2 regions of the Rhodoglobus sp. G.S.23 genome follow, and region 1 is predicted to be linked to the other one. Evidence: riboswitches for the same ligand, from Rfam matches in the RefSeq annotation. Region 1 holds a riboswitch; the other holds the start of a gene.
The links. Region 1 has a riboswitch for glycine ahead of AC1ENN_RS04865 (L-serine ammonia-lyase). Riboswitches for the same ligand answer to the same signal wherever they lie in the genome.
Positions count from the first base shown of each region.

Region 2: another riboswitch for glycine. It lies ahead of gcvT (glycine cleavage system aminomethyltransferase GcvT); the one in region 1 lies ahead of AC1ENN_RS04865 (L-serine ammonia-lyase).

Region 1 is NZ_CM155237.1:1,014,624-1,019,643, reverse strand. Features, by position in the region: gene AC1ENN_RS04875 (bifunctional alpha/beta hydrolase/OsmC family protein) at 1-1,065, shown strand, start outside; gene AC1ENN_RS04870 (siderophore-interacting protein) at 1,171-1,998, shown strand; glycine riboswitch at 2,120-2,215, shown strand; gene AC1ENN_RS04865 (L-serine ammonia-lyase) at 2,363-3,817, shown strand; gene AC1ENN_RS04860 (pyrimidine reductase family protein) at 3,814-4,563, opposite strand; gene folP (dihydropteroate synthase) at 4,570-5,020, opposite strand, start outside.
Region 2 is NZ_CM155237.1:838,110-843,129, reverse strand. Features, by position in the region: gene gcvP (aminomethyl-transferring glycine dehydrogenase) at 1-1,675, opposite strand, end outside; gene gcvH (glycine cleavage system protein GcvH) at 1,675-2,046, opposite strand; gene gcvT (glycine cleavage system aminomethyltransferase GcvT) at 2,049-3,206, opposite strand; glycine riboswitch at 3,241-3,343, opposite strand; glycine riboswitch at 3,345-3,465, opposite strand; gene AC1ENN_RS04055 (Lrp/AsnC family transcriptional regulator) at 3,541-3,972, opposite strand; gene AC1ENN_RS04050 (ornithine cyclodeaminase) at 4,103-5,020, shown strand, end outside.

The DNA of each region.
Region 1 (5,020 bases):
CTTGGCGGATCTGACGGTGACTTTGCCAACACAAACTTCACGTCGAACATTGAAGATGTCGTTGCCGCGACTGAGTTTTTGCGAGACAACTACCGCGCGCCATCGTTGTTGATCGGGCACTCGCTCGGCGGCGCTGCCGTTCTCGCTGCCGCCCATCGCATTCCTTCAACTCGCGCGGTGGTGACGATCGGCGCCCCAAGCGACCCTTCGCACATCACAAACCTGTTCGGTGCTGCGAACGCTGAAATCGAGAGTCGCGGCGAAGCCCAGGTTCAGCTTGGCGGGCGTGAGTTTCGCATTCGCAAGCAATTGCTCGACGACATTGCCGCTCAGCCGCAGTCCGCGAGGTTGCGAGATTTGGATGCAGCACTCCTCGTCGTTCACTCCCCCATCGATCAGACGGTGGGCATCGACAACGCACGCGAGATTTTCGAAACTGCTCGGCACCCCAAATCCTTTGTTGCACTCGACGGAGCGGATCACCTGCTCAGCAACCGCGACGATGCGACCTTCGCTGCAAGCATCATCGCGGCCTGGGCTGCTCGCTATGCCTTCGACGGTGCTGAGACCCCGACTTCAGCCGAAGGCCCGATGACCGTCATCGAGCCGAGCGCCGCTGTCACTACCGACGGTCGTTCAGTTATTGTCCGCGAAAGCGGTCCAGCTCGATATGAACAGCGAGTACTCGCATCGGGGCATGAGTTCATCTCTGACGAGCCTGCACCGCTCAGCGAAAACCACGGACCGAGTCCCTACGATTTGATTCTTGCCGGTCTCGGAAGCTGCACGTCGATCACCATCCGCATGTACGCCGATCGCAAGAAGATGCCCTTGACGGGGGTGAGCGTGCGCTTGACTCGCGAGCGACTGGATGCCGCGACCTGCGAGCATTGCACGGCCACCGAGGGAACCGTCGAGCACATTACGCGCGAGCTCACTCTTGACGGCGATCTCAGCGACGAGCAACGTCAGGCGCTTCTCGTGATTGCCGATAAGTGTCCGGTGCATCGCACCTTGGAGGGCGAGATTTCAATCACAACCAGCGTTACCGCGGCGACAGGGTAGCGACCACCTATCGACATCGCCTAGAACTCTCAGCAGTCTCGCTATAGAGTTATTAGGCAACCCTTATTTTAAGATGAAATGAGCCGGCCCTCGCGCCAACCGCCTATGACCATTGAACGCGATTCCGCCAAGCACCCCCTAATCATCCGCCGGGTCACTGTTAGCGCGGTGAGCCACCCCACGCCGACCATCGCTCGCATCACCCTGAGCGGTGACGAACTCGACGGGTTCGTGGCCAGCGGACCTGCCGACCACGTCAAAATCTTCTTTCCTGACCCCTCGACTGGAGAGCTTTCCGCTCCCGTCATGACCGAGTCTGGCATCAGCAAGCCCCAGGGCGGTGTCGTGATTTCCCGCGATTACACGCCTCTCGGTTTCCGCAGCTCAGAGGGTCAGCACGAGCTTGATATTGATTTTGTTGTTCACGGCGATGAAGGTCCCGCTTCCGCTTGGGCCGGCCACGCCCGCATCGGGGATCCTCTCGTGATCGCTGGACCCCGTGGGTCAAAGTTGCTCCCCCGTGGCGCAACGCACGTAATCCTTATCGCTGACGAAACCGCTCTGCCAACCAGCTCGCGGTGGATCGATATGCTTCCCACTTCGGTGCACGTCACTGCGTTGTTTGATGTTGCCGATGAGACCGTCGAGAGCTATTTCAGCCCCGAACAGAAAGCACGCATGTCTGCTGAGTGGTTCTACCGCCGCGACGGGCTCGGCCAACTCGACGCTGCGCTCCGGGCACTCGGAGAGATTGGCGAATCGACCTACATTTTCCTCGCTGGCGAAGCCACAACGCTTGTCCCTTTGCGCCGCTACCTACGCCGAGAACTGGGTCTGCCCAAACAGCAGGTTTCAGCAGATGGCTACTGGCGTCGAGGAGTCACGAATGCTGACCACCATGAACCGCTCGATCCCACCGATCCGGAAGACTAAAAGAGGCACGCACTCGCGCTGCGCATCCTGACTGCTTGCTCAATTGCGCCTCAGCATCCGCCAGATAGCCGGTCGTCGTTCTCGACCGAAGTGTATGCTGATGGCACAAGTGAACAGCCGTCATACCGCTGCGGGAGAGCCCTTCCGATCGTTGGTTGGCGCCGTAGGAGCAAACCCTCTCCGGGAATCTCTCAGGCACCAGTACCGCAGTGGCTAGGCAACTCTGAAAAGTAGTCGGCCCTGTCCGACTCGCCGACGGGGCAACGTAACGCCACAAGCGTGCGGAAACTCTCAGGCCCGATACAGAGCGGAGAGGACTCAACGACGCCCGCACGAAGATGTGTGGTGAAGAAATGGAGTCACCGTGCCAATTCGCAATCTGACGCCCCGAACCGAAGTACCGACACCCTCGCTCGAAGAGGTGCCCCTCAGCAGCTTCGACCTGTTCACGGTCGGCATTGGCCCATCTAGCTCCCACACCGTCGGCCCCATGCGTGCTGCCGCATCATTCGCTGCCGACCTTGCCGAACACGGGATGCTCGACGCTGTCACGTCGCTCCAGGTCCGGCTCTATGGTTCTCTCGCCGCTACCGGTGCTGGTCACGGCACGATGAGCGCTGTGCTCATCGGGTTGGAGGGCAAACTACCCGACCAGGTTCTTCCAGCAGAGATGGAAAAGATTCTCGAACGAATTGAGAGCACGGGCGTCCTGCAGCTTGCGGAGGCACACGAAGTTCCGTTCACGGAGGGCGCGATCGCACTCCACCCGCTCACAGTTCTCGACGGACATCCGAACGGTATGCGATTTGCCGCATACGACAAAGATGACATTGCAGTCCTTGAAGCGACCTACTTCTCCATTGGTGGCGGCTTCATCTACCGGGAGGGTGACAACCGCGACGGCAGCTCTTCCACCGGCCCCGCAGCGGTTGCTGATCCCCTACCCTTCCGTACTGCGGCCCAGCTCTTGGCTCACTGCCGGGCTGAGGGGCTGAGCTTCAGCGGCGTGATGCTTCGAAATGAACTCGCGCGCCGCAGTTACGACGAAGTCGCTGCAGGACTCCTTCACATTCGTGACGTCATGGATGAGTGTAAGAACAACAGCCTTGAGCGCACCGGCAATCTTCCCGGCACTCTGAATGTGCGTCGACGGGCACCCGACTGGCACGCTCGTCTCCGCCGCGAAGACCCCGACCGTGACCCCGCCTTCTGGCAAGAGTGGGTCAACTTGGTCGCTCTCGCCGTCAACGAAGAAAACGCTTCTGGTGGTCGCGTCGTCACGGCACCAACAAACGGCGCAGCAGGCATCATCCCCGCGGTGCTGTTTTATGCCACTCACTATGCTCCCGGCATGAGAGACGCTGACCAGGCAGTAAAGGATGATGCGACAGTGCGCTTCCTGCTCGCCAGCGCCGCCGTTGGGGTGCTCTACAAGCGCATGGCATCGATCTCGGGTGCTGAAGTTGGATGTCAGGGTGAAGTTGGTTCCGCATCATCAATGGCCGCGGCGGGACTAGCCGAGATCTTGGGCGGAACACCAGAACAGGTAGAAAACGCCGCCGAAATCGCGATGGAACACAATCTTGGTCTGACCTGTGACCCCATCGGTGGTCTTGTACAGATCCCCTGCATCGAGCGAAATGCTATTGCGGCGGCCAAGGCAATCAACGCCGCGAAAATGGCACTGTGGGGCGACGGCACGCACCGGGTTTCACTCGATGAGGTCATTATTACGATGGCTGAAACGGGCAAGGACATGAGTTCTCGCTACAAAGAGACTTCCATGGGCGGTCTCGCTGTCAATGTTGTGGAGTGCTAACGCGCGGCACGCACATAGCGCAGTAGTAGTGCGCCGTCATCGCCACCGAGTGCTTGCGCCAGTGCCATCTCTTGCGGAGCTGCATCGGCAGCGTCCACAATGCGACGGGCAGAACCGCCTTCGATGCGCGGGCTAATAGTCAGACAGAGTTCGTCGACCACGCCTTGAGCGACCATCGTCGCAAATAGTGTTGGTCCGCCCTCACTATGCAATTGGGGGTAGCCGCGATCGGCAAGGAGATGCTTCAACTCGACAGTATCGACCTCGGTGTCGCCGGCAACGACTACATCGGCGACTTCCTCAAGTGCTGCACGCGCCTGCGGTGACGCGCTCTCCGTTGTGATCACGAATGGACGCACAGCGTAGCCAGCAAGATCCTTGGGCTCAAGCCTCAAGGATGCACTAACGATGGCAAACCGTGGCTGGGCTGCGAGGCCGTTGGCCACTCTCCATTCCGCTGCATCATGGTCTAAGGCCAAATTTCGGTAGCCTTCCTGACGAACGGTTCCCGCACCAACGACAATGACATCGGCAAGCCGTCTCAAGAGTGCGAAAACTCGCGCGTCCGTCGCAGTCCCGAGTGGGCCTGACGTACCCTCGTGGGTTGCTGCACCATCAATGCTTGAGACAAAGTTGGCCCGTAACCACGGCACCGAACGATCCGCGACCGCATAGCTTGCCAGTAGCTGTTGGTCGCTCAGTTCGCTGCCAGCAGTCAATGCACGAATTTCGGATGCGGCCTCCATCAGGTTCTACCTCTCATTTGCGTCGGACATGTTGTGTTTCAGCTGCGCAGGCTCGCGCAATCCTAAAATGGCTTCAGCGATGCGTATGGCTGCGACGCTCTCTGCCACTTCGTGCACCCGAACCACTCGCGCACCGTTCAATACGCAAGCCACGGCTGCGGCTAGTGAACCTTCGAGGCGCTGAGATTTCGGTTTGTCGAGCACTTCGCCGATGAAGTCTTTATTAGAAAGCGCCACGAGTGTTGGCAGGCCGAGTGCGGTGATGACATCGAGGTGTCGTGTGAGTTCAAGACTATGCAGGGTGTTCTTATTCAGGTCATGTCCTGGGTCGACAAATAGTCGTTCTTCGGAGATGCCCGCGGCGGTGGCGCGCTGCACCCGTTCGGCCAAGAAGTCACGGACTTCAGCGGCGACGTCCTCGTATTGAGGTCGCGCGAATTGGGTCCGCGGCCGCGCG
Region 2 (5,020 bases), 180 kb from region 1:
CTTCGGCAAGCCACGATTCCAGGTGCGAAATCATGACGAGATAGCCGGAGACATCTTCCGCGGGTGCGAAGGGGTGGATGCCCGCAAACTCTGACCAGCTCACCGCTTCCATCTCGCTTGCCGCGTTGAGCTTCATCGTGCACGAGCCCAACGGGATCATGCCGCGGTCGAGCGCATAGTCCTTGTCGGCGAGGTACTTGAGGTAGCGCATCATGCTCGTCTCCGAGCGGTGCGTGTTGAATACCGGGTGGGTGAGGTACTCGCTCGTGCGGTTAAGAGCGTCGGGGATGCTGACATCCTCTGGGCTGTAGGAGAAGCCATCATCAAGCCCGAACGCCTTCGCGAGGTCGTTCTTCTGCGACGCGAAGATACCCTCGTACGGCTGTGTCGAGACTTCATCGAAGCTCAAACGCACGGTGTCGGCATCCACAACATAGAGAAGGATGTCGAGCTCGAGCGCCTTGGCGGCAATTGCGTGTGCTTGCCCCTTCTTGGTTACCGAAAGGGTGTCGAAGAACGTCTCATTTTCGACCGTGTAGCCCGCAGCGGTCAAGCGTGCTGCGAACTTCGCCGTGTCGTGGTGGATGCGCTGGGCAATCCGCTTGAGGCCCTGGGGGCCGTGATAAACGGCGTACATCGAGGCCATAACGGCGAGCAACACCTGAGCTGTACAAATGTTGGAGGTCGCCTTCTCGCGGCGGATGTGCTGCTCCCGAGCTTGCAACGACAGACGGTAGGCGGGGTCGCCAGCCGCATCCTGAGACACACCAACAAGTCGCCCAGGAAGCTGACGTTCGAGCCCCTTGCGCACCGACATGTAACCGGCGTGCGGTCCACCGAAGCCCATCGGAACACCGAAACGTTGTGTCGTTCCGACAGCAACATCGGCACCAAGTTCACCTGGCGACGTGAGAATCGTGAGGGCGAGCAGGTCTGCGGCAACAACAGCGAGTCCGCCGTGAGCCTTGACCGCCGCAATAACTTCGCTGGAATCCCACACACGACCGCTAGCGCCCGGGTACTGGATGAGCGCACCGAAGCATTCCGGTAGCTCAGGGTTCGCTCCCAGCGTTGCCAGGTCAAGCTCAATAAGCTCGATACCGACAGCCTCCGCCCGATTCTCCAACAGAGCCTTGGTCTGAGGAAGAGTGTCAGCGTCGACGATAAACACGTTCGATTCCACGCGAGTAGCACGGCGAGCGAGCAGCATGCCCTCGACAGCCGAAGTGCCCTCATCGAGCATCGAGGCGTTCGTCGTCGTCATGCCAGCAAGATCAGCAACCATGGTCTGGAAGTTAATCAACGCTTCAAGGCGCCCCTGCGAAATCTCGGGCTGGTACGGCGTGTACGCCGTGTACCAGCTGGGATTTTCGAGCACATTGCGCTTGATGACGGCCGGCGTAATGGTGTCGTAGTAACCGAGACCAATCATGCTGCGACGCACCTTGTTCGCGTTGCCGAGGGCACGCAGTTCGGCGAGCGCTTCCCGCTCCGAAGCCGGAGTAGGGATCGTGGAATTGACGACCGGGGTCTGGTGGATCGCTGGCGGAACTGCGGCATCGACAAGGGCTTCGAGGCTGTCGTAGCCGACGGCGGCAAGCATGCTCGCCTGAGCGGCAGCATCCGTGCCGATATGACGGTCGGCGAAAGTGCCGCTGATGTAAGGGTTGGGCATTATTCGCCTGTCAGTGCGGTGTATTCGTCGAGGCTGAGCATCGACGGAAGTTCGGTGAATTCGATCTTGACCAGCCAGCCTTCGCCGAAAGGGTCGCTGTTAACGAGTTCTGGGCTGTCGGAGACGGCGTCGTTGGCTTCAACGACGGTTCCCGTAACGGGAGCGAAGAGTTCACCTACCGACTTCGTTGACTCAATTTCGCCGACAATTTTGCCTTCAGCGACGGTGGCGCCCACCTTGGGGAGGTCGACGAAGACGATGTCACCGAGCTTGCCCGCGGCAAAATCGGTGATGCCGATGGTCGCAACGTTTCCATCAACGAGCACCCATTCGTGCTCGGCGGTGTACTGCAATTCGCTCTTCTCAGCCATGATCAGGCCTCTCTCTTATAGAAGGGTAGGGAAACAACGGATGCAGCAATGCGACTGCCCCGCACATCAATGTGAAGCTCGGTGCCGATCTCGCTCACGTCGGGATCGACGTAGGCCATAGCGATCGGGTGACCCAGAGTCGGCGAAAGTGCACCGGAGGTAATGATTCCGACCTCGGTGTCGCCGTGGAAGATGAGATAGTCTGCGCGACCGGCACGACGGCCCTCGGCGGTGAGTCCGACGAGAACGCGAGCACCGGCATCCGGTCCTGCTTCGATTGCAGTGCGGCCAACAAAATCGCCATCCTTGCTGAGCGCAACAACACGGCCAAGACCAGCCTGAACGGGGAAGGTGCTGAGGTTCAACTCGTGACCGTACAGCGGCATGCCCGCTTCGAGGCGCAGAGTGTCTCGGCACGCAAGGCCGGCGGGCACGAGACCGAGAGGTTCGCCAGCGACCGTGAGCGCTGCCCAGAGGTCGGCTGCGGCATCCACCTGAATGTAGAGTTCGAAACCGTCTTCGCCGGTGTAACCGGTGCGACCAATGATGAGGTCGGTGCCGGCGAACGTTGCGGCCGTCTCGCGGTAGTACTTGAGTTCGTCAAGCGGCGTAGCGAAGTCGGTGAGACCGGCAGTCGCTTCGAGAATCGCCCGCGAAACCGGGCCCTGCACAGCGATGAGCGCGTAATCGTCACTCTCATCGGTGACAGCAACATCAAAGCCCGCAGCGCGCTCGGAAAGTGCCACCGCTGCGGCAAAACGGTTCCCCGCGTTTGCGACAACCAAGAAGTGATCATCACCGAGACGATAAGTGACGAGGTCATCAATGATTCCGCCGGCCTCGTTGAGCAGCAGACTGTATTTTGCCTGAGCCAAGGCGATGCCGGAAAGCTTGCCAGCGAGCGCGAAGTCGAGAAACGCACCAGCATCGGCACCACGCACATGAATTTCGGCCATGTGAGAGATGTCAAAAATGCCGGCTGCCGTGCGCACCGCATGGTGTTCGGCAAGGTCTGAACTGTATCGCACCGGCATCATCCACCCGGCGAAGTCGGTGAAGGTGGCACCCAACCGCTCATGAATGCTGTTCAGCGGCGAATACCTCACGACAGCAGGTGAAGATTCAGCTGGTGATGCTGCAGAATTTGATACATCGGTCACGGAGTTCTCCCGGCGCGTGGCTAGTGAATAGAACTCCCCCTCTGTGATGAGCCTGAGAGCTTCACGCACCTTCAAACTAGTGCGCTTTCACCGTCGGCGGAACCTCATGGTGATGCGAGGTTCTCTTTCCAGAGTGGCCAGTGCGATGCGGTACATGAACCTGAGAGATTGGCGGGGAGGCTTGCTCCTTCGGTGCCGTGCTGGCGTCTAGTCAGAAAGATGACCAACGCCGTGTGCCCGGCTCTCCCGCATCGTGTTGCGGCCCGATGTTCAGTTGTTAGCTCAGCATAGCAATGCTGGGCGGATGCTCGCGCCTCTGTCACTGCCAAAAGGGTTAGAGGAGCGCTGAGCTGAGCAGCAAACTCGTCTCACTGTTGACGACGCCGTCAACGTTGCGCATGCTCGCCAGCACTCTGTCGAAGTTACTCAGGCTGTCGGTGCGGATGTCAGCGACGAGATCCCAGGCGCCATTTGTGGTGTGGAGTTCGTGAATCTCGGGAACTCCGCGCAGCTTGCGAATCACGGCATCCGTCGACCGCCCCTCGACCTCGATGAACGATATTGCTCGAATAGTCGACGGGTCCCGGTCTTCGCGAATGCGAACCGAGAACCCGAGTACCGTTCCACCACTAACGAGGCGGTCAATACGACTAGTGACGGTTGCCCTCGTGACGCCAAGTCGGCGTGACAGGCTCGCTATTGACTCTCTCGCGTCGGCCCTGAGGGCGGCGAGAAGACGTCGGTCGAGATCATCCAATTGAGGCATGAGCAAATTGTACAATAGCGCTCTCAATTTTGCTCAGTTGTTGTGAACTAATCGCGTCTAATGGTTGTTGTGTGTGCATAGTGCATATTCGTAACGTGGGAACCAGCAACACCGAAACGAAGGGAGTGACATGGTCCACTATGTAGACGTCAACAACATGGGGCGCTGGATTGCCGACACCGGAATCGAGCCAATCATTATGGGCATCGTCAGCTACCTTGAGCAGGATTATGCCAAGTGGCCTCAGTTCGACAAGTCCGCTCGCGTTGCCGCTCATTCGGCAGAGGGCGTTATCGAGCTCATGCCAACAAGCGACGGCGAAACGTACGCCTTTAAGTACGTTAACGGCCACCCCTCAAACCCAGGAAACGGCTTCCAGACCGTCACCGCTCTCGGCATGCTCGCGCGAGTTGACAACGGTTATCCCACATTCTTCTCAGAGATGACGCTGCTCACAGCGTTGCGTACCGCGGCAACATCGGTACTCGCCGCTCGCGCCCTTGCTCGCCCTGACGCACAAGTGCTCGCCCTCATCGGCACCGGTACCCAGTCAGAATTCCAAGCACTCGGATTCCGCGCAGCCTTTGGTATCACCGAGTTGCGCATCTGGGACACCGATCCCGCTGCCCTCGACAAGTTCATCCGCAACCTTGAACCACTCGGCTTCCAGATTGTGCGCGCGACCTCTGCAGCGGATGCCGTTTCTGGCGCCGACATCGTCACCACCTGCACGGCAGACAAAGCGAATGCCACAATTCTCACCTCCGACATGATCGAGCCGGGCATGCACCTCAATGCAATCGGCGGCGACTGCCCAGGTAAGACGGAGCTCGAAGCGTCAATCGTGCGCGACGCAACGGTGTTTGTTGAGTTCCCCGAGCAGACCCGCATCGAGGGTGAGATTCAGCAGCTCGAAGCAGACTCGCCGATCACCGAACTGTGGGAAGTCTTGGCTGGCCGCGCTGCCGGTCGCACCTCGCCAAGCGAAGTGACCCTCTTCGACTCTGTTGGTTTCGCGATCGAAGACTTCTCAGCGTTGCGCTACGTT